Regions from separate parts of the Streptomyces sp. NPDC088246 genome, predicted to be linked through region 4. Evidence: riboswitches for the same ligand, from Rfam matches in the RefSeq annotation. Region 4 holds a riboswitch; each other region holds the start of a gene.
The links. Region 4 has a riboswitch for cyclic di-AMP ahead of ACIPEK_RS16710 (transglycosylase SLT domain-containing protein). Riboswitches for the same ligand answer to the same signal wherever they lie in the genome.
Positions count from the first base shown of each region.

Region 1: linked by a shared signal. The riboswitch ahead of ACIPEK_RS38050 (M23 family metallopeptidase) and the one ahead of ACIPEK_RS16710 (transglycosylase SLT domain-containing protein) in region 4 are both predicted to bind cyclic di-AMP.
Region 2: linked by a shared signal. The riboswitch ahead of ACIPEK_RS14720 (peptidoglycan DD-metalloendopeptidase family protein) and the one ahead of ACIPEK_RS16710 (transglycosylase SLT domain-containing protein) in region 4 are both predicted to bind cyclic di-AMP.
Region 3: linked by a shared signal. The riboswitch ahead of ACIPEK_RS18935 (NlpC/P60 family protein) and the one ahead of ACIPEK_RS16710 (transglycosylase SLT domain-containing protein) in region 4 are both predicted to bind cyclic di-AMP.

Region 1 covers NZ_JBIURV010000049.1:16,754-21,100, reverse strand. Annotated here, with positions in the region: gene ACIPEK_RS38055 (aldo/keto reductase) at 1-448, opposite strand, end outside; gene ACIPEK_RS38050 (M23 family metallopeptidase) at 589-1,758, opposite strand; cyclic di-AMP (ydaO/yuaA leader) riboswitch at 1,770-1,922, opposite strand; gene ACIPEK_RS38045 (PP2C family protein-serine/threonine phosphatase) at 2,252-3,340, opposite strand; tRNA gene ACIPEK_RS38040 (tRNA-Met) at 3,655-3,728, opposite strand; gene ACIPEK_RS38035 (SPFH domain-containing protein) at 3,882-4,347, opposite strand, start outside.
Region 2 covers NZ_JBIURV010000009.1:24,527-28,873, forward strand. Annotated here, with positions in the region: gene ACIPEK_RS14710 (STM4011 family radical SAM protein) at 1-308, shown strand, start outside; gene ACIPEK_RS14715 (SGNH/GDSL hydrolase family protein) at 357-1,202, opposite strand; gene ACIPEK_RS14720 (peptidoglycan DD-metalloendopeptidase family protein) at 1,392-2,348, opposite strand; cyclic di-AMP (ydaO/yuaA leader) riboswitch at 2,354-2,508, opposite strand; gene ACIPEK_RS14725 (alpha-galactosidase) at 2,805-4,347, opposite strand, start outside.
Region 3 covers NZ_JBIURV010000012.1:170,615-174,961, forward strand. Annotated here, with positions in the region: gene ACIPEK_RS18930 (hypothetical protein) at 1-238, shown strand, start outside; gene ACIPEK_RS18935 (NlpC/P60 family protein) at 556-1,713, opposite strand; cyclic di-AMP (ydaO/yuaA leader) riboswitch at 1,712-1,877, opposite strand; gene pcrA (DNA helicase PcrA) at 2,136-4,347, shown strand, end outside.
Region 4 covers NZ_JBIURV010000010.1:196,282-200,628, forward strand. Annotated here, with positions in the region: gene ACIPEK_RS16700 (DUF305 domain-containing protein) at 1-646, shown strand, start outside; gene ACIPEK_RS16705 (ABC-F family ATP-binding cassette domain-containing protein) at 750-2,411, opposite strand; cyclic di-AMP (ydaO/yuaA leader) riboswitch at 3,122-3,308, shown strand; gene ACIPEK_RS16710 (transglycosylase SLT domain-containing protein) at 3,313-4,047, shown strand; gene ACIPEK_RS16715 (DUF2461 family protein) at 4,182-4,347, opposite strand, start outside.

The DNA.
Region 1 (4,347 bases), on a different contig from region 4:
GGACCTTGCCCTCCTTCACCAGCTGATCGAGGGCGGTGATGATCTCCTCTACCGGGACGGTCTCGTCGTCGAAGTGCGTGTAGTACAGATCGATGTGGCCGGTGCCGAGCCGACGCAGCGACTCCTCGGCCGCGGCCTTGATGTTCGCGGCGGAGAGCCCCTTGTACGAGGGGTGGGCGCCGACCTTGGTGGCGACGACGATGTCGGAACGGTTGGAGCGTGCCGCGAGCCACTTGCCGATGACGGTCTCCGACTCGCCGCCCTCGTTGCCCGGGATCCAGGCGGAGTAGGCGTCGGCGGTGTCGATGAAGTTGCCGCCCGCCGCGGCGTAGGCGTCCAGCACGGCGAACGACTGCGCCTCGTCGGCGGTCCAGCCGAAGACATTGCCGCCCAGGGCGAGCGGGAAGACCTGGAGGTCGGAAGGGCCCAGCTTACGAAGAGAACTCATATCTCGGTCAACGGATTCCCGCGGGTCCGCTATTCCGGCAGACCGGCAGCCCTGACGTCGGGGGGTGAGCGTCAGGACTGCCGGGGTTCAACGGCCGGTGAACCGGCTCGGATCACGAAGGCCGGGAGGCGGCCGGCGGATCAGGGGTTGAGGCCCTTGCCGCGCAGCCAGGCCATCGGGTCGATGCCCGTGCCGTCGGGGGTGTGGACCTCCAGGTGGAGGTGCGCGCCCGTGACATTGCCGGTCGCGCCGACCCGGCCGATGGTCTCACCGGTGGTGACCTTCTGGCCGACGCTGACGCCGATCGAGGACTGGTGGCAGAACCACAGCTCCGTACCGTCGTCGAGCTCCAGCACCGTGCGGTAGCCGTACGAACCGGAATAGCCTGCCGACTTGATGGTGCCGCCGTGTACGGCCTTGATCGGGGTGCCGGCCGGCGCCGCGAAGTCGAGGCCGGTGTGGTGGCCGGAGGACCACATCGGGCCGGCCTGGCCGAAGGTCGAGGTGATCGTGTACGAGGAGGTCGGGATGGCGTAGCTGGCGGCGAGCTTGGCGAGCCGCAGGGCCTCGGCCTTCGCCTTGGCTTCCTCCTCCGCCTTCTTCTTCTCGGCGGCGGCCTTGGCCTCGGCCGCGTCCTGCTGCTTCTTGGCCTCGGCGGCGGCCTTCTCCGCGGCCGCCTTCTCCTGCGCCGCCTTGGCCTCGGCGTCGGCGGCGTCCTGCTGCTGCTCGGCCTGCTGGAGGATGCGGGCCCGGAGTGCCTCGCCCGCGTCCGTCGTGCCCTGCTCGGCCTCGGCGGCGGTGAGGCCGGCGGTGGTGAGCGGGGCGGCAGCGGCGGCGGCCTCGGCCTTGTCGGCCTCGGACTCACCGGAGAACAGGGAGCCCACGCCGGGAAGGGACTTGGCGTCGGGGAGGTTGTCCGAGATGGAGTCGGGAAGGGAGATGGAGACCGGCGGCTTGCTCTGCGCGGTGGCCATGCCGCCCGCGCCGACTGCCGCGATGACACCGACCCCGAGCACCGTGGAGCTACGGGCAAGTCCGTTGCGCTGCTTGGCGACGCGGTGCTTGCCACGTACGGGGCGGACGGACTCCTCGGTGGGGTTCCACTCGTCCCAGCTTCTGTCGGGCTCAGCGTTGCCGTCGGCGCGGAATTCGCTGCCGAACTCACCGGCGAAGTCGCCGCCCGTCTCGGCGCCGAACGCCGTTCCCGTCCCGGCGGTTCCGTAGTCGGAGCCGAAATCGGTTCCGAACTCGGAACTGAACTCGGGGTTGAACCGAGAGGGGGCCTCGGGGGCAGGCTTGTTGGACGCCACGGGGGCGCACTCCTTTCCTTCCTTCTCGCCTACCGGGTTAGCTGACGGGTTCGGAGCAGGAAGGTCTCCTACGGGCCCCTCTGCCTCTCACGAGACACAGGTGTCCGATTCACCCCATGTAGGTGGTTCCCCGGTTCCCTTGCGGAATTCGGCGCTCGCGCACGGTGCCGCCACTGACGACGGCTGGGACGACCGCGCTGCGTTATCGAACGTTAATAGACACACGGGTCCGATTCCAAGCTGTTCCCACTGATCGTTCAGGTCTTTGGCCTGGACTTTACGGGACACAACCGGGTGGAATCGGACGAGTTGATCGCCTCTCAGCCATTACCCGGTTTCTGACGTTGCGTCAAATGTTATGCGGAGAGACGCCTTTCGGTTACGTACGGTGGCATCCCGCGCCCCAAGGCCGCACCCCCGGGCCGCGCGAAACACGCACGAGGCACCCGCCCGCACGAAGCACCCGATTCATGCGAAGCACCCGCCCCACCCGTCACATCGTTTCCAGGCCCACGATCTTCACGGTCCTGCGCCGGTCCGGCTGCCCCTCCGCGGGACGTACGACCGCGAGCAGCGCCATGTCGTCGGTCGTCTCGCCGCCCGTGTGCAGCCGCACGTCATCGGTCAGCGCGGACAGCAGCTCCTCGGGCCCCGGAAAGATCCGCCCGTGCAGCCGGGCCGCCGGGTCGTAGAAGACCCCGTCGGCGTTCCGCGCCTCGGAGAGGCCGTCGGTGTAGAGGAGCAGGGTCGTCCCCGCCGGCAGATCCCACTCGTCCGCCCGGTCGGGCCACACCCCCAGGTCCATCCCGAGCGGCAGCGCGGGCACCGTGGACCCCAGCACCTCCACCGCCCCGTCCGGATGCAGCAGGATCGGCTCGGGGTGACCGCGGTTGACGATCCGCACCCGGGACACTCCGGACGGGATCTCGGCCAGTACGGCAGTGATGAACCCCTCGACCGCGTCCAGCCCACCCCGCGCCCCCTCCCGCGCCAGCGCCCGCTCCAGCCGCTGCGCCACGCCCTCCAGCGAACGCTCCTGCTCGGCCGCCTCCCGGAACGCCCCGATGACCACCGCCACCGACTCCACGGCGCCGAGCCCCTTCCCCCGCACATCCCCGACCACCAGGCGCACCCCCTGCGGGGTGTCCGCCACGGCGAACAGATCCCCGCCGACGTACTCGTCAGCCTGCGCCGCCTCGTACCGCGCCGCCACATGCAGCCCGCCGATCCGGTCGGACGGCTTCGGCAGCACCGCCCGCATGGCGGTCTCCGCGATGACCCGCGCGGAGGCCAGTTGCTCATTGCCGCGCCGTACGACCGCGTTGATCACGACCGCGAGGACCGAGACGGTGGCCAGGGTGAGCAGCTCGATGAACGGCACGACCAACGGCAACGGGTTGCTGTACAGCCGCAGCACGGTGACGGCCACCATCGAGGCAAGGCCGGTACAGATGGTGCCGGGCAGCGAGAAGAACGGCGCGGCGATCAGCGGCGCCGCCACGAACAGCGGAATGGCGGTGAAGACCGGCGGGGTGAGGAGATCGAACACCAGCCCGCCGATGATCATCAGGGCGGGCAGCATGCGGACGAACCGCCGGGAACGGGTGCCATCCTCGGCATGTCTGCCGCGCCGCTTCAGCCGCTTCCACACCTGTGGTCTCCTGCCCGGTACGCGCGCGGCTGCGGACGGTACCGCGCCCCACCCCCAGGCTCGCCGGAGCGGAGCCGTGCGGCGACTCCTCATCGACCAATGGGGGTACATGCATGGCACAGCTCACACACCGCCCGGACCCGCTCCTGCATGGGCCCGCAGACCGGCCGCCCCACGCCCCGGAACGCGACGCGGAAATGAATCAGGCCCGGCACGCTGCATGCGTGCCGGGCCTGATTCTTCAGTAGCGGGGACAGGATTTGAACCTGCGACCTCTGGGTTATGAGCCCAGCGAGCTACCGAGCTGCTCCACCCCGCGTCGGTAAACACAACTCTACGGCATGTCCGGCGCACGAATGACCACTCGGCGAATCATGGCCACTCGGCGCCCGGTCCGTGCGCCCCTCGTGGTGACGGCGAACAGCGCGGCTCCCGCCCCCTCGGTTCGTCTCGGTGATACGAGGAGTGGCCTTCAGTTCGTCTCGGTGATGCGAGGTGTGGTCTTCCCGTTGACCGCCGGGGGCTTCATCGGGTTCGCACCGCGTTGCAGCGAGTGGAGGATCGCCAGCCCCTGGCTGACCACGCCCGCCGCCATCTCGTTGACACCATTGGTGCCGTTGAGAACGGTGAGGTCGGCCCCCGACATGCCACGGGCGGCCGCGTCGGCCAGGGCGGGCAGGTTCTCCACAATGCGGTTGGCCGCGATGAGCTCCTGGTTGCCGTCGCGCAGCGAGGTGGCGCGCACACTGTTGGCGTCGGCCTGCGCCTGGGCAAGGGTCCGTTCGGTGTACGCGCTGCCGTCGGCCTCGAACTTCACCCGGTCACGGGCCGCTTCCGCGAGAGTGCGCTGACGGTACGCCTCGGCATCCGCCGGACGCCGGACCTCCGCTTCGAGCCGTTGTGCGGCGAGTGCGGCCTGCCGCTCGGCCAGCGAGGTC
Region 2 (4,347 bases), on a different contig from region 4:
CGCTCTTCCCGTACAGCCGGCATCCGCACCGGTCGGCCGGGCTGCCGTGCCGGACGGGCGAGTCGGTCATCTCGGTGGACGGCGACGGCACGGTGCGGCGCTGCCATTTCGTCCCGGCGGAGCTCGGCAATCTCTACGACGGGAGCTACCGGCGCTCTCTCGGCCCGCGGGCCTGTCCGCTGGCTGTCTGCGACTGTCACATCGGCTATGTGCATCTGGAGACGCTGCCGCTGTACGACGTCTTCGCGGGCGGTGTGCTGGAACGGATACCGGCGTCCCCGTTGTCGCCGCTCGCCGGACCGGCCTGAACCTCCGGCCCGTCCGGCGAGCGAGGGCGCTGCGGTGCCGGACGCCGCCTAGAGCGGCAGGAGATCCGGCCGCTTCGCCTCGACATGGTCGCCGGAGGACTCGCCGCGCAGCCGCCGGCCGATCCACGGGACCAGGTACTCGCGCGCCCAGTGGATGTCGTCGCGCCGTACTTCGAGCGTGCCGCGCTGTGCCTGCGGGGGCCATTCCTGGTCGGGGTCGGCCGGCACATCGATGCCGAGGACCTGGGCGGCGCGCAGCGCGACCCTGGTGTGTCCTTCGGGCGACAGATGGAGCCGGTCGCCGTCCCAGGCGCGCCTGTCCTGGACGGACCGCAGCGACCACAGGTCGAGGACCGGGCAGTCGTAGCGGTCGGCGATGGACCGCACATGGGCGGTGTAGGTGGCGATCTTGCCGCGCAGATGGCGCAGCACGGGAACGCCTCGGGTGTCGAAGCCGGTGGTGACCAGGACGGTGCCGACCGATTCGGTCAGCTCGGCGACCGCGCGCTCGAAGCGCTCGGCCACGTCGTCGGGGTCGGTGCCGGGCCTGATGATGTCGTTGCCGCCCGCGCAGAAGCTCACCAGGTCGGGTGCGAGCTCCTTGGCGCGCGGCACCTGCTCCTCGACGATCTGGTCGAGGAGGCGTCCACGTACGGCGAGATTGGCGTACCTGAAATTCCCGTGAGTGGAGCCTTCGGTGCTCGTCCCCGCATCGGAGTCCGGGAGCTGGTCCGCGAGAAGTACCGCGAAACGGTCCGCCCAGCCGACGAAGGTTCCGTCCGGGCCGGGGTCGCCGACTCCCTCGGTGAAGCTGTCGCCAATCGCTGCGTACGACCCGATGACGCCATGTCGGTTGATGACGCCACGTTGATTTTTTCTCGAATCGTCTGCCACAAACGCTTATCCTGCACCGCCGAATGTGACCTACGCGACCGTATTAAGGGGTTGACGGGTGGTGAGATAGACCACCCGGTCAGGTTTTGGTAAAGGGGGAATAAGCAGAAGGGGCGGTGCGCCGCCGCGCACCGCCCCTTCTGTGTTGCTCAGTTCATGCTTTGTTGCTCAACTGCCCGGCCGTTCGGCTCAGACGTAGATGCCGTGCGAAGCCAGGTAGGCGATCGGGTCGATGTCCGAGCCGTACGCCGGGCCCGTGCGGACCTCGAAGTGCAGGTGCGGGCCGGTGGCGTTGCCGGTGGCGCCGGAGAGGCCGACCTGCTGACCGGTGCTCACGGCCTGACCCGCGGAGACGGAGATCGAGGACAGGTGACCGTACTGCGAGTAGTGGCCGTCGGCGTGCTTGACGACGACCTGGTTGCCGTAGGCACCGCCCCAGCCGGCGGTGACGACGGTGCCGGAGGTGATGGCCTTCACGCTGGTGCCGGTGAAGACGGGGAAGTCGATGCCGGTGTGGCTGCCGCTGGACCAGTTGGAGCCGGAGGCGCGGTATCCGGTGGTGTGGTTGCCGGGGACCGGGTGGCTGTAGCCGGAGCTGTTGCTCTGTCCGGCCGGGGCGGAGGTCTTGGACTCCGTGACCGTCGAGACCTTGACCGGGGCGGACTTGGCCGGGGCGGACTTCTCCACGATCGACGAGGGCACCGAGGGGGCCTTCGACGGGAGGGCCGCACCGGCGCCGGCGCCGGTGGACGCGGCGTCACCCGACGCCTTGCCGCCGAGCGTCAGCTTCATGCCCGGGAGGATCAGGCTGGGGTCTTCACCGACAACCTTGCGGTTGTCCTGGTAAAGCTTCTGCCAGCCGCCCTTGACCTTGTGCTCGGTGGCGATCTTCGACAGGTAGTCGCCGGAGACGACGGAGTACGTCGTGGTGGCGGCCTGCTTCTGCGCGACCGGCTTGGCCGGGGCGGCGTGCGTGGCGGCGGAGGCCGACTGCGGCACGGCGGTCGGGGCCGACTGCGGCGCGGCCTGGGCACCGGTGGCGCCGAGCAGCGGCAGTGCGATGACGGCGCCACCGGCGCCTGCGGCGGCGATGCCACGGGCGATGGCGCTGGACTTCGTACGACGATGCTTACCCGATATGGGCATGACGTGCTTCCTCTCCGGCGCCTGCGAGGTGAGCTGTCGGGTTCGGGCTGGAGATGCCCGGCCGCGCCGAGCGCGACTTCACCCCTAGCCGGCCGGATTTCTCCGATCGGCGGCCTACCTGGTTCCCCCGCTCCTGCCACGCGATGAGTGGGTGCGAATTCCGGGCGGCGGCAGGATTAGGCGGTCCGTCCGGATTGACGGTGACCGTAAGCGAGTCGGGACAGCGATAACAAGCCACTGGTTCCGCACCGGAATCCGCGCTCGGAAATCGGCGCGGAATTCCGGTCACACTCCGTGGATTAAGGATCTTGCCTTTCCGTGCCGCGCACGGAATACCCGACTGCCCCGCCAGCACACACCGTCACGGATATGATTCCGCTCACGAGAAGGCGACCATCTCCCATATAAGCGGGGCATATTGAGTTAAATGCACCTATTACGGACACGTCGCGCTCATCATTCGCGTCGGAGCCTCAGCACCCTCGCATCGAGATCCCCCCGAAGCCCGGTGTGCAGCCCCTGATGCAGCAGTACCGAACCGTGGTGCACCGCCCCCGTGTCCAGGCAGGTATACGTCGCTGCGGGGTCGATCCCGCGCAACCGCAGGGCCGGGGGCCGCTCCCCGTACCTCTGCGCCTCCAGCCACATCAGGACCACGGTCTCGTCCCCGTGGACGTACTGGACCGCGCTGAGTCCGTCGCGCGGGGCGCGCAGCCGGTACAGCGCGCCGTGCTGCACCACCGGCCGGATCTCCTTGTAGAGATCCACCCAGGTCCGCGCCTCGGCCAGCTCGTCCTCGCTCCAGTCGGCGAGGTCCCCACCGACCCCGAGCACACCGGCCATCGCGCTCACGAAACGGAACCGCAGCGAGCTGACCCTGTCGTTGAGCTGGACATTCGGGCTGTCGGTGACCCAGGCGGCCATCACCCGGGCCGGATGGATCTGACCGAAGCCCTCCTGGATGGTGAGGCGGTCGAGCGGGTCGGTGTTGTCCGAGGTCCACACCTGGTCCGTACGGGACAGAATCCCCAGGTCGATCCGGCCACCGCCGCCCGAGCAGGACTCGAAGGCGACGGAGGGGTGCGCGGCCCGGAGCCGGTCGATCAGCGCGTACAGGGCGTCCACATGCTCGACCCAGAGCTTCTGCTGATACTCCTCACCCGGCCAGCCCGCATCGGTGAAGCTGCGGTTGAAGTCCCATTTCACATAGTCGACGGGCGTACTGGAGAGCAGCGTGTCCAGTTGCTCCCACAGATAGTCCTGCACATCGGTGCGGGCCAGATTGAGCACCAGTTGATTGCGGAACTCAGTCCGCGCCCGCCCGGGAAAATGCTGCACCCAGTCGGGGTGTGCGCGATAGAGATCGCTGTCGGCATTGACCATTTCCGGCTCGACCCAGATACCGAACTGCATGCCGAGTCCGTGCACTTGGTCGGCGAGCGGCTTCAGTCCGCCGGGAAAGCGGTCGGGATTCGGCGTCCAGTCGCCGAGCCCGGCCCGGTCGCTGGTGCGCTGCCCGAACCACGCGTCGTCCACGACGAACAGCTCGACGCCCATCACGGCGGCGCGCTCGGCGAGGGCGCGCTGCTGCTCCTGCGAGATGTCGAAGCCGGTCGCCTCCCAGGAGTTGTAGAGCACCGGCCGCAGGCTCTGTGCGTCCGGGATCACATGGGCCAGCTGCCAGGCGTGCCAGGCCCGGCTCGCCCCGCCGAACCCCTCCGCACTCCACAGGCCGGCGAAGACGGGGGTGGTGTACGACTCGCCCGGCGCGAGCAGCAGCAACCCCGAGTCGTCGTAGCCGGCGCCGCCGGTGATCTGTACGAGCCCATCGGGGAGCTGCTGTACGGAAATCCGCCACGACCCGGACCAGCCGAGCGCGCAGCCGTACACCTCGCCGCTCTCCTCGGTTGCCGCACCGTCGGCGTCGAGTGCGACCCACGGCAGGTACTGGTGCCCGGTGTGGCCGCGCCTGCTGGAGATGACACTCTCGCCGTACGTC
Region 3 (4,347 bases), on a different contig from region 4:
GGCGATGCTGCACGGCGCGCTGACGATGCTGGTCACCGGTGTCGCGCTGGTCGGGCTCAACCAGGCCGACGACCACCAGGTGAACAACATCAAGATCGGCGTCAAGCTGCTGCTCCTGGTCGTGATCCTCGCGCTCGTCTACATCAAGCGGGACGAGGAGAAGGTCGACAAGGGCGCCTTCGCGGCGGTGGGCGGGCTGACGCTCGCCAACATCTTCATCGCCACGCTCTGGACCTGAGCCGGTCCGTGCCGCCCACGCTGCCGGGCGGGCGTGGAATCCAAGCCCGTCCGGCAGGTGAAGGCATAAGACCGACCGGCACATGGGGGGCGTCGCGGAGCTGGGCACGCACTCCCCCAAGGCCTTAAGCCTTAAGGGCCAGGGGGACCCCCTCCAGCGTTGTCGTCAGTCACCAACTCCCCCATAGCCCTGAAGGGCCCTGAAGGCATGGGGGACCCCCTTCGCATTGACTCCCTCCTCCGCCTTGCAGCTGCACGCACCCAGCCCCGCTCCTTCACCCACCCCCCATTTGCCGGTCGGTCCAGGGGCGTGAGCCGCTACGACGGGCGCACGCTGCCGTGGATCGGCATGTAGTAGATCGACTCCTCGCGCACATTCGCCCCCGGCTTCGGCGCGTGGATCATCATTCCGTCGCCCTTGTAGATGCCGACGTGGCTGATGTCGTCGTAGAAGAAGACGAGGTCGCCCGGCTGCAGATCGGCCGTCGCGATCCGGGTGCCTGTCTTCACCTGGTCCCAGGTGGTGCGCGGGAGGCCGACGCCCGCGGCCTTCCAGGCGGCCTGAGTGAGCCCGGAGCAGTCGTACGAGGACGGGCCCGTCGCGCCCCATGCATACGGCTTGCCGATCTGGGCCGCGGCGAAGGCGAGGGCCTTCTCCGCCTTGGTGGTGGCGCTGCTGCCCGAGCCGGTTCCGGTGCCCGTGCCCGTACCGCTGCCGGATTCCGCCCCCTTCGCTGCTTCCGCGGCCTTGCGGTCCGCCTCCGCCCTGGCGGCGGCCTGCTGCCGCGCCAGCTCCTGTGCCTTGCGCTCGGCCTCCGCCTCCTTCTTGCGCTCCAGCGCCGCGAGCCGCGCCTTTTCCTCGGCGGTCAGCTTCGACAGCATCGCGCGTGCCTCTCCCAGCTTCTTCTGGACGTTCTGCTTACTGGTGCGCAGCGTGGTCTGTGCCGAGGTCAGTGTCTCCAGGCTCCGCACCGCTTCGGCACGCTTCCTCGACGCCTTGGCCTGCTGCGTGCGGAAGTCCGTGACCGCCTTCTGCTGCTGACCGGTCATCCGGCTCATCAGCCGGCTCTGGTCGAAGTACGCCTGCGGGTCGTCGGCCAGGAAGAAGGTGGCGCTCGGTGCGATGGAGCCGGTGCGGTACTGTGCGGCCGCGTAGGCGCCGAGCGTCCTGCGGGCGTCGTTGAGCTTGTCGGCGCGCTTCGCCACGTCCTCCAGCAGGGCGTCGGCCTTGGCGCGCTGGGTGGCGGAGGCTTCCTTCGCCCGGTTGTACTGCTGGGTCGCGGTGCCCGCCTGCCGGTAGAGGTCGTCGACCTTCTTCTGGACGTCCTCGATGCTGGGCTTCGGGGCGGGGGCGGCCGTGGCGCTCTGTGCGGAGAGCAGGGTCACGGACGCCAGTGCCGCCGTGGTGAGCCCCACGGCCGGTGTGGTGGTGCGCACCCGGGTGCGCGGTTTGCGATGTGATGCCAAGGCCGGCATCTCCTTCCGTGGACCGCCTACCGGGTTAGCTGTCGGGTTCGGGCGGAACGGAAGGCTGCCCTACGGTCCGAGTGGGGGACAAGGACCGATTCACCCCGGTGCTGCGTGTGGGTCCCCGGTTCCGAACTCCCGTGAGGGCAGGCCGGATTCGGCGTGGGCGCCCGCTCGGCGTGGTTCGCCTCAGGGGGTACGGGCCGCCCGGTCGGGCACGCTAGCCAACCCGTGGTGCTGCTGTGAAGGTCGATGTTCGATATGCCCGATACGTTTTCGTGACCTTGCTGAAGTGGGGGCGGCAAGGGCCGACGAGGGCCCGTATTCGCTTACGTGGAGTGGGTGACCGCTGCCTTTGTGTGCCCGGCCGTCGGGTCCGGTTCGTCATGCGGCCGTCGTGTGTCGTTGCGGCGGCCTAGACTCGACAAGCGATGAGCAGCCTCTTTGACGACAGCTTCCTGGCCGGCCTCCAGCACTCGGAGGAAGAGCCCCCGCCGCCCCCCGAGGACTCCGCACCCGAAGCGGTGCCGGAGGACCTCTTCGCGGGCGTATTCGACGGGCCCCCGCCGCCCAGGGACGCGTACTACCGCGACGGCGCGCACCGCCCCGTCATCGACTCCGCAGCGCTCCTCGACGGGCTGAACACCGAGCAGCGCGCCGCCGTGGTCCACGCGGGCTCCCCGCTGCTCATCGTCGCCGGGGCGGGCTCCGGAAAGACCCGGGTGCTGACCCACCGGATCGCCCACCTCCTCGCCGAGCGCGGGGTGCACCCCGGCCAGATCCTGGCGATCACCTTCACCAACAAGGCCGCGGGCGAGATGAAGGAGCGCGTCGAGCAGCTCGTCGGACCGCGCGCCAACGCCATGTGGGTCATGACCTTCCACAGCGCGTGCGTACGCATCCTGCGCCGTGAGTCGAAGAAGCTCGGCTTCACCTCGTCGTTCTCGATCTACGACGCCGCCGACTCCAAGCGGCTGATGGCTCTCGTCTGCCGCGACCTCGAGCTCGACCCGAAGCGCTTCCCGCCGAAGTCGTTCACGGCCAAGGTCTCCAACCTGAAGAACGAGCTGATCGACGAGGAGACCTTCGCCGGGCAGGCCGCGGACGGCTTCGAGAAGACCCTCGCCCAGGCCTACGCGATGTACCAGTCCCGGCTGCGCGAGGCCAACGCGCTGGACTTCGACGACATCATCATGACGACGGTCCATCTGCTCCAGGCGTTCCCCGATGTCGCCGAGCACTACCGCCGCCGCTTCCGGCACGTCCTTGTCGACGAGTACCAGGACACCAACCACGCCCAGTACACCCTCGTGCGCGAACTCGTCGGCCCGGCCGGCGAGGGTGACGCCCCCGCCGAGTTGTGCGTCGTCGGTGACGCGGACCAGTCGATCTACGCCTTCCGTGGCGCGACCATCCGCAACATCCTCCAGTTCGAGGAGGACTACCCGAACGCGACCACGATCCTCCTGGAGCAGAACTACCGCTCCACGCAGACGATCCTGTCCGCTGCCAACGCGGTCATCGAGCGCAACGAGAGCCGCCGCCCCAAGAACCTCTGGACGAACGCCGGCACAGGCGCCCGGATCACCGGCTACGTCGCCGACACCGAGCACGACGAGGCGCAGTTCGTCGCCGACGAGATCGACCGGCTGACCGACGCGGGCGACGCCAAGGCGGGCGACGTCGCGATCTTCTACCGTACGAACGCGCAGTCCCGTGTCTTCGAAGAGATCTTCATCCGCGTCGGACTGCCCTACAAGGTCGTCGGCGGCGTGCGCTTCTACGAGCGCAAGGAGGTCCGGGACGTCCTGGCCTACCTCCGGGTCCTCGCCAACCCCGAGGACACCGTCCCGCTGCGCCGCATCCTCAATGTTCCCAAGCGCGGCATCGGCGACCGTGCCGAGGCGATGATCGACGCGCTCTCCATGCGCGAGAAGATCACCTTCCCGCAGGCGCTGCGCCGGGTCGACGAGGCGTACGGCATGGCGGCCCGGTCGGCAAACGCCGTCAAGCGGTTCAACACGCTGATGGAGGAGCTGCGCACGATCGTCGAGTCCGGCGCGGGCCCGGCGGTGGTTCTGGAGGCAGTGCTGGAGCGCACCGGCTACCTCGCCGAGCTCCAGGCATCCACCGACCCGCAGGACGAGACCCGCATCGAGAACCTTCAGGAACTCGCCGCCGTCGCCCTCGAATTCGAGCAGGAGCGGGGTGAGTCCGGCGAGGAGGGCACGGGCACACTCGCCGAGTTCCTGGAGAAGGTCGCGCTCGTCGCCGACTCCGACCAGATCCCCGACGAGGACGAGGACGGCTCCGGCGTCATCACGCTGATGACGCTGCACACCGCGAAGGGCCTCGAATTCCCGGTGGTCTTCCTGACCGGCATGGAGGACGGCGTCTTCCCGCACATGCGCGCGCTGGGACAGGTGAAGGAGCTGGAGGAGGAGCGGCGGCTCGCGTACGTCGGGATCACCCGGGCCCGCGAGCGGCTCTATCTGACCCGGGCGGCGATGCGCAGCGCGTGGGGGCAGCCCTCGTACAACCCGCCGTCGCGATTCCTGGAGGAGATCCCGGACCAGCACCTGGAGTGGAAGCGGACAGGGCCGATGGCGGCCCCGGCCGGACCGACGTCGGGGATCACGTCGT
Region 4 (4,347 bases):
CCGCCGCGCGCTCGCGGCCGCCGGCATCGTCGCCTCACTCGCTCTGACGCTGGCGGCCTGCGGCTCCTCCGAAGGATCCAAGACCGACGGCTCGTCCATGCCCGGCATGGACCACGGTTCCGCCGGCGCCTCCGCGCCTGCCACCGCCGGCAGCGCGTTCAACGACGCGGACGTGAAGTTCGCGCAGCAGATGATCCCGCACCACCGGCAGGCCATCGAGATGGCGAGGCTGGCCGACGGCCGCGCCGCCGACCCCGAGATCAAGGAGCTGGCCGCCGCGATCGAGAAGGCCCAGGACCCCGAGATCAACACCATGAAGGGCTGGCTGACGTCCTGGGGCAAGCTGCTGCCCTCGGCCTCGTCCTCGATGGGGGACATGCCCGGCATGGACCACGGCTCGGACGGTTCGGGAATGCCCGGGATGATGTCCGACAAGGAGATGAGCGACCTCGAAGCCGCCAAGGGCAAGGACTTCGACAAGAAGTTCGCCCGGCTCATGATCGGCCACCATGAGGGCGCGGTCACCATGGCCGAGGACGAGCAGAAGAACGGCAGCAACGCCGACGCGAAGAAGCTCGCCGGAGCCGTAATCACGGCCCAGACGGCCGAGATCGAGAAGATGAACAAGATCATCGCCAGGCTCTGACCCTTGGCAGGGGGTGCGGGTCTTCGCCATGCTGAGGGCCCGCACCCCCTCCCGTACGTCCGAGGGGCCGGACAAGCCCGGGCTCTCGGACGTACGCGGCCGCTCAGTCCGCTTCCGGTGTTGCGAGCAGGTCGCCCACCTCCTCCGCGGTGGTGTCCCGGAGCTCCTCCGCGACGAGCAGCCAGCGGGTGATGCCGACCGATTCGAGGAACGGCAGGTCGTGGCTGGCGATCAGCAGCGCACCCTCGTAGGACTCAAGCGCGCTGGTCAGCTGGCGCACGCTGGCGATGTCGAGATTGTTGGTCGGCTCGTCCAGCATCAGCAGCTGCGGGGCCGGTGCGGCGAGCATCGTCGCCGCGAGCGCGGCACGGAAGCGTTCCCCGCCCGAGAGGGTGCCGGCCGGCTGGTCCGCGCGTTTCCCCTGGAACAGGAAGCGCGCGAGCTGTGAGCGGATGTGGTTGTCCGCGACCCCGGGAGCCATGCGGGTGACGTTCGCCGCGACGCTCAGCTCCTCGTCCAGCACATCCAGCCGCTGTGGAAGGAACCGCAGTGGTACGAACGTCCTGGCCTCGCCGGACAGCGGAGCCAGCTCGCCGGTGAGGGTGCGCAGCAGCGTTGTCTTGCCGGCGCCGTTGCGCCCGACGAGCGCGATCCGTTCGGGCCCGTTTACATGGAGGTTGCCCTCGTGCAGCCGGCCGAACCGGGGACGCAGTTCGTGCAGGCTCAGCACGGTGCGTCCGGTGGGAACGGCGGTGTGGGGAAGGCTCACCCGGATCTCGGCGTCGTTACGGATCGCCTCCGCGGCCTCTTCGCGGCGCTCGCGCGCCTCGCTCAGCCGGTCCTCCTGGAGGCCGCGAAGCTTGCCCGCCGACTCCTGCGCGGACCGCTTCCGCGCACCGGCGAGGATCTTCGGGAGCCGCCGCTCGGCCTCGATCTTCCTGCCGTGCCGCTGGCGGCGCGCCAGTTTCACATGGGTCTCCTCCAGCTCGCGCTTCTGCCGGCGTACGTCGGCCTCGGCGGCCCGCAACATCCGCCCGGCGGCTTCCTGTTCGGTGGCCAGGGCTTCTTCGTAGGCGGACCAGCCGCCTCCGTACCAGTTCACAGATCCGGAGCGCAGTTCGGCGATGCGGTCCACGCGCTCCAGCAGTTCGAGGTCGTGGCTCACCACGACGAGGACACCGGAGCGCCAGGAGTCGATGGCCTCGTAGAGCCTGCGGCGAGCGAACACATCGAGGTTGTTGGTCGGTTCGTCCAGCAGGAGAACGTCGGGATGCTCCAGCAGCAGTGCGGCCAGGCGCAGCAGGACGGTCTCCCCGCCGGACATCTGGCCCACGGTGCGGTCCAGTTCGACATCGCCGAGTCCGAGTGACCCCAGTGTCGCGAGGGCTCGTTCCTCGACGTCCCAGTCATCGCCGATCGTCTCGAAGTGTTCCTCGTCCACATCCCCGCCTTCGATGGCGCGCAGCGCATTGCGCCGTCCGGCGATGCCCAGGGCCTCGTCCACACGCAGCCCCGTGTCGAGGGTGATGTTCTGAGGGAGGTGGGCGAGGCTGCCGCCGACGGTCACCGAGCCCTGGGACGGGCGCAGTTGGCCGGCCAGCAGTCGCAGCAGTGTCGACTTGCCGGCGCCGTTGGTCCCGACGAGACCGGTGCGGCCGCGGCTGATGCTGAGGGAGAGTCCGTCGAAGACGGTCGTGCCGTCCGGCCACTGGAAGGACAGGGCGGAGCAGGTGAGAGAGGCGCTGGGCGCGGTGGGTGTAGCCATGGTGATCCTCGCAGTCGCAAGCGCGGTGAATGGGGGCTTCGTATGCGAGCACCACGCAGCGACCGAACCGAGAGGGAGGTGCGGCGGTCCGAAAGACAGAGGGACGGCTCATGCACCGAGGTCGCATCCACGCGGGGTCACGGGCAGGACTGAACACTGCCATTGCGTGACGGGCGTACGGCTGGAGCCGTACGGCGCGATGATCGCGAACCTCAGATGCGCAACGTCCACCTCTATCGGAGACAACAGGGCCGTTGAAAACGATAACGACCCGGAGGGCGAAAGGCAAAGCCTCGGTGCCGTCCGGGGGGTGCGGCGAAGCGGCCCGCGGGCCGCTTCGCCGGGAGGCCGGAGGTCGTGGAGCACTGGCGGGTGCGATCGACCCGAGAGGCATCCAGAGCGCATGCAAATGTTCAAGTATGGGCGATTTGCTTAGAAGTGATCCCTTGGTTAATAAAGAGGCATTTAGAGAGAGTTGCGACCCTTGGGCGCTGGACGAATTGCCCCTTTTGGGGACCTCGTGGTGTGAGTCACTTGCAGAGTTCAAGATGCCGCGGCGCGCTGCCCGGTGCCCTTATGTGCAAGGAAATCTTGCTTCGCGGTGTGAGGTGGGTTACTGCCAATTTCGCGGTTCGATCTTGCAAATGAATTGTGATCCAAAAATAGGGGCTTGTCCCTTTCGGCGTTTCTCGCCTACGGTCACCGGCAATCCGGACGGAACGCCGAATCCTGCCGCCGTCCGGCAATCCGACCAACTCGTGTACGGCAGGAGCGGAGAACCCAGGTAAGCCGCCGATCCGGTATCCGGAACGGCTCGGGGTGAAGCCGCATTCGCGTGCGGCCGGACATCTCCAGTCCGAACCCGACAGCTCACCTCGTAGGCGACGGAGAGGAATTCGCTATGTCTGCAACGGGTAACCACCGTCGTCGTAAGTCCACTTCGCTGACCCGCGGTCTCATTGCCGTGACCACGGGCGGAGCCGCTCTCGTGCTTCCGCTGGTCGGTGCCGGCTTCGCCTCGGCCGCGCCGGCGCAGTCCGCCACCGCCGAAAAGGCTGCGGCATCGACCGTCGCCACCGCCAAGGGAAAGACCGCGCAGAAGGACGCGCCCACCATCTATTCCGTGATCGCGGGCGATACCCTTGCCAAGATCGCGCGGGAGCATTCGCTCAGCGGTGGCTGGCAGAAGCTGTACGAGGACAATCGAGAGATCGTCGGCGACAACCCCGCAGGTATTCGCCCGGGCATGAAGCTGACAATCGGTGTGCAGGCCGAGTCCAAGACTGCCGCACCGGCCGCGAAGCCCGCGACGTACACGAACGATCTGGACGGCTGGATCAAGGAGTCGCTGGCCGTCATGGCCAAGCACAGCATCCCCGGCAGCTACGACGGAATCCATCGCAACGTCATGCGCGAGTCCTCCGGCAACCCCCTGGCCATCAACAACTGGGACTCGAACGCCGCCAAGGGCACGCCGTCCAAGGGCCTCCTCCAGATCATCGACCCCACGTTCCGCGCCTACCACGTGCCCGGTACGCCGATGGACAGCTACGACCCGATCGCCAACATCACCGCAGCGTGCAACTACGCCGCCGACAGGTACGGATCCATCGACAACGTGTTCGGGGCCTACTGACGCGCAGCAGCGCCGATGGCGGTTCAGCACCGACGGGTGGCGAGGGGCCGAACGGGCCCCTCGGGAGGGACCATGCCCGCCGGTCACGGACCGCCTTTCGGTCGCTCACCCGCGGACAGCATGCGGAGGCGACGCTAGACGGCGAGCCGGCGGGAACCGGGAACCGTCACATGGCCGGCGAGCCAGGAGAGCAGGGGTTCCAACTCCTCCGCCGCTCGGAGCACGGAGTCGAGCAACGCCGACGTGTGCTGCGCGCAGTCCCCGCCGAGCGGACGGGCAGCGGAGACCGAGCGGTACCGG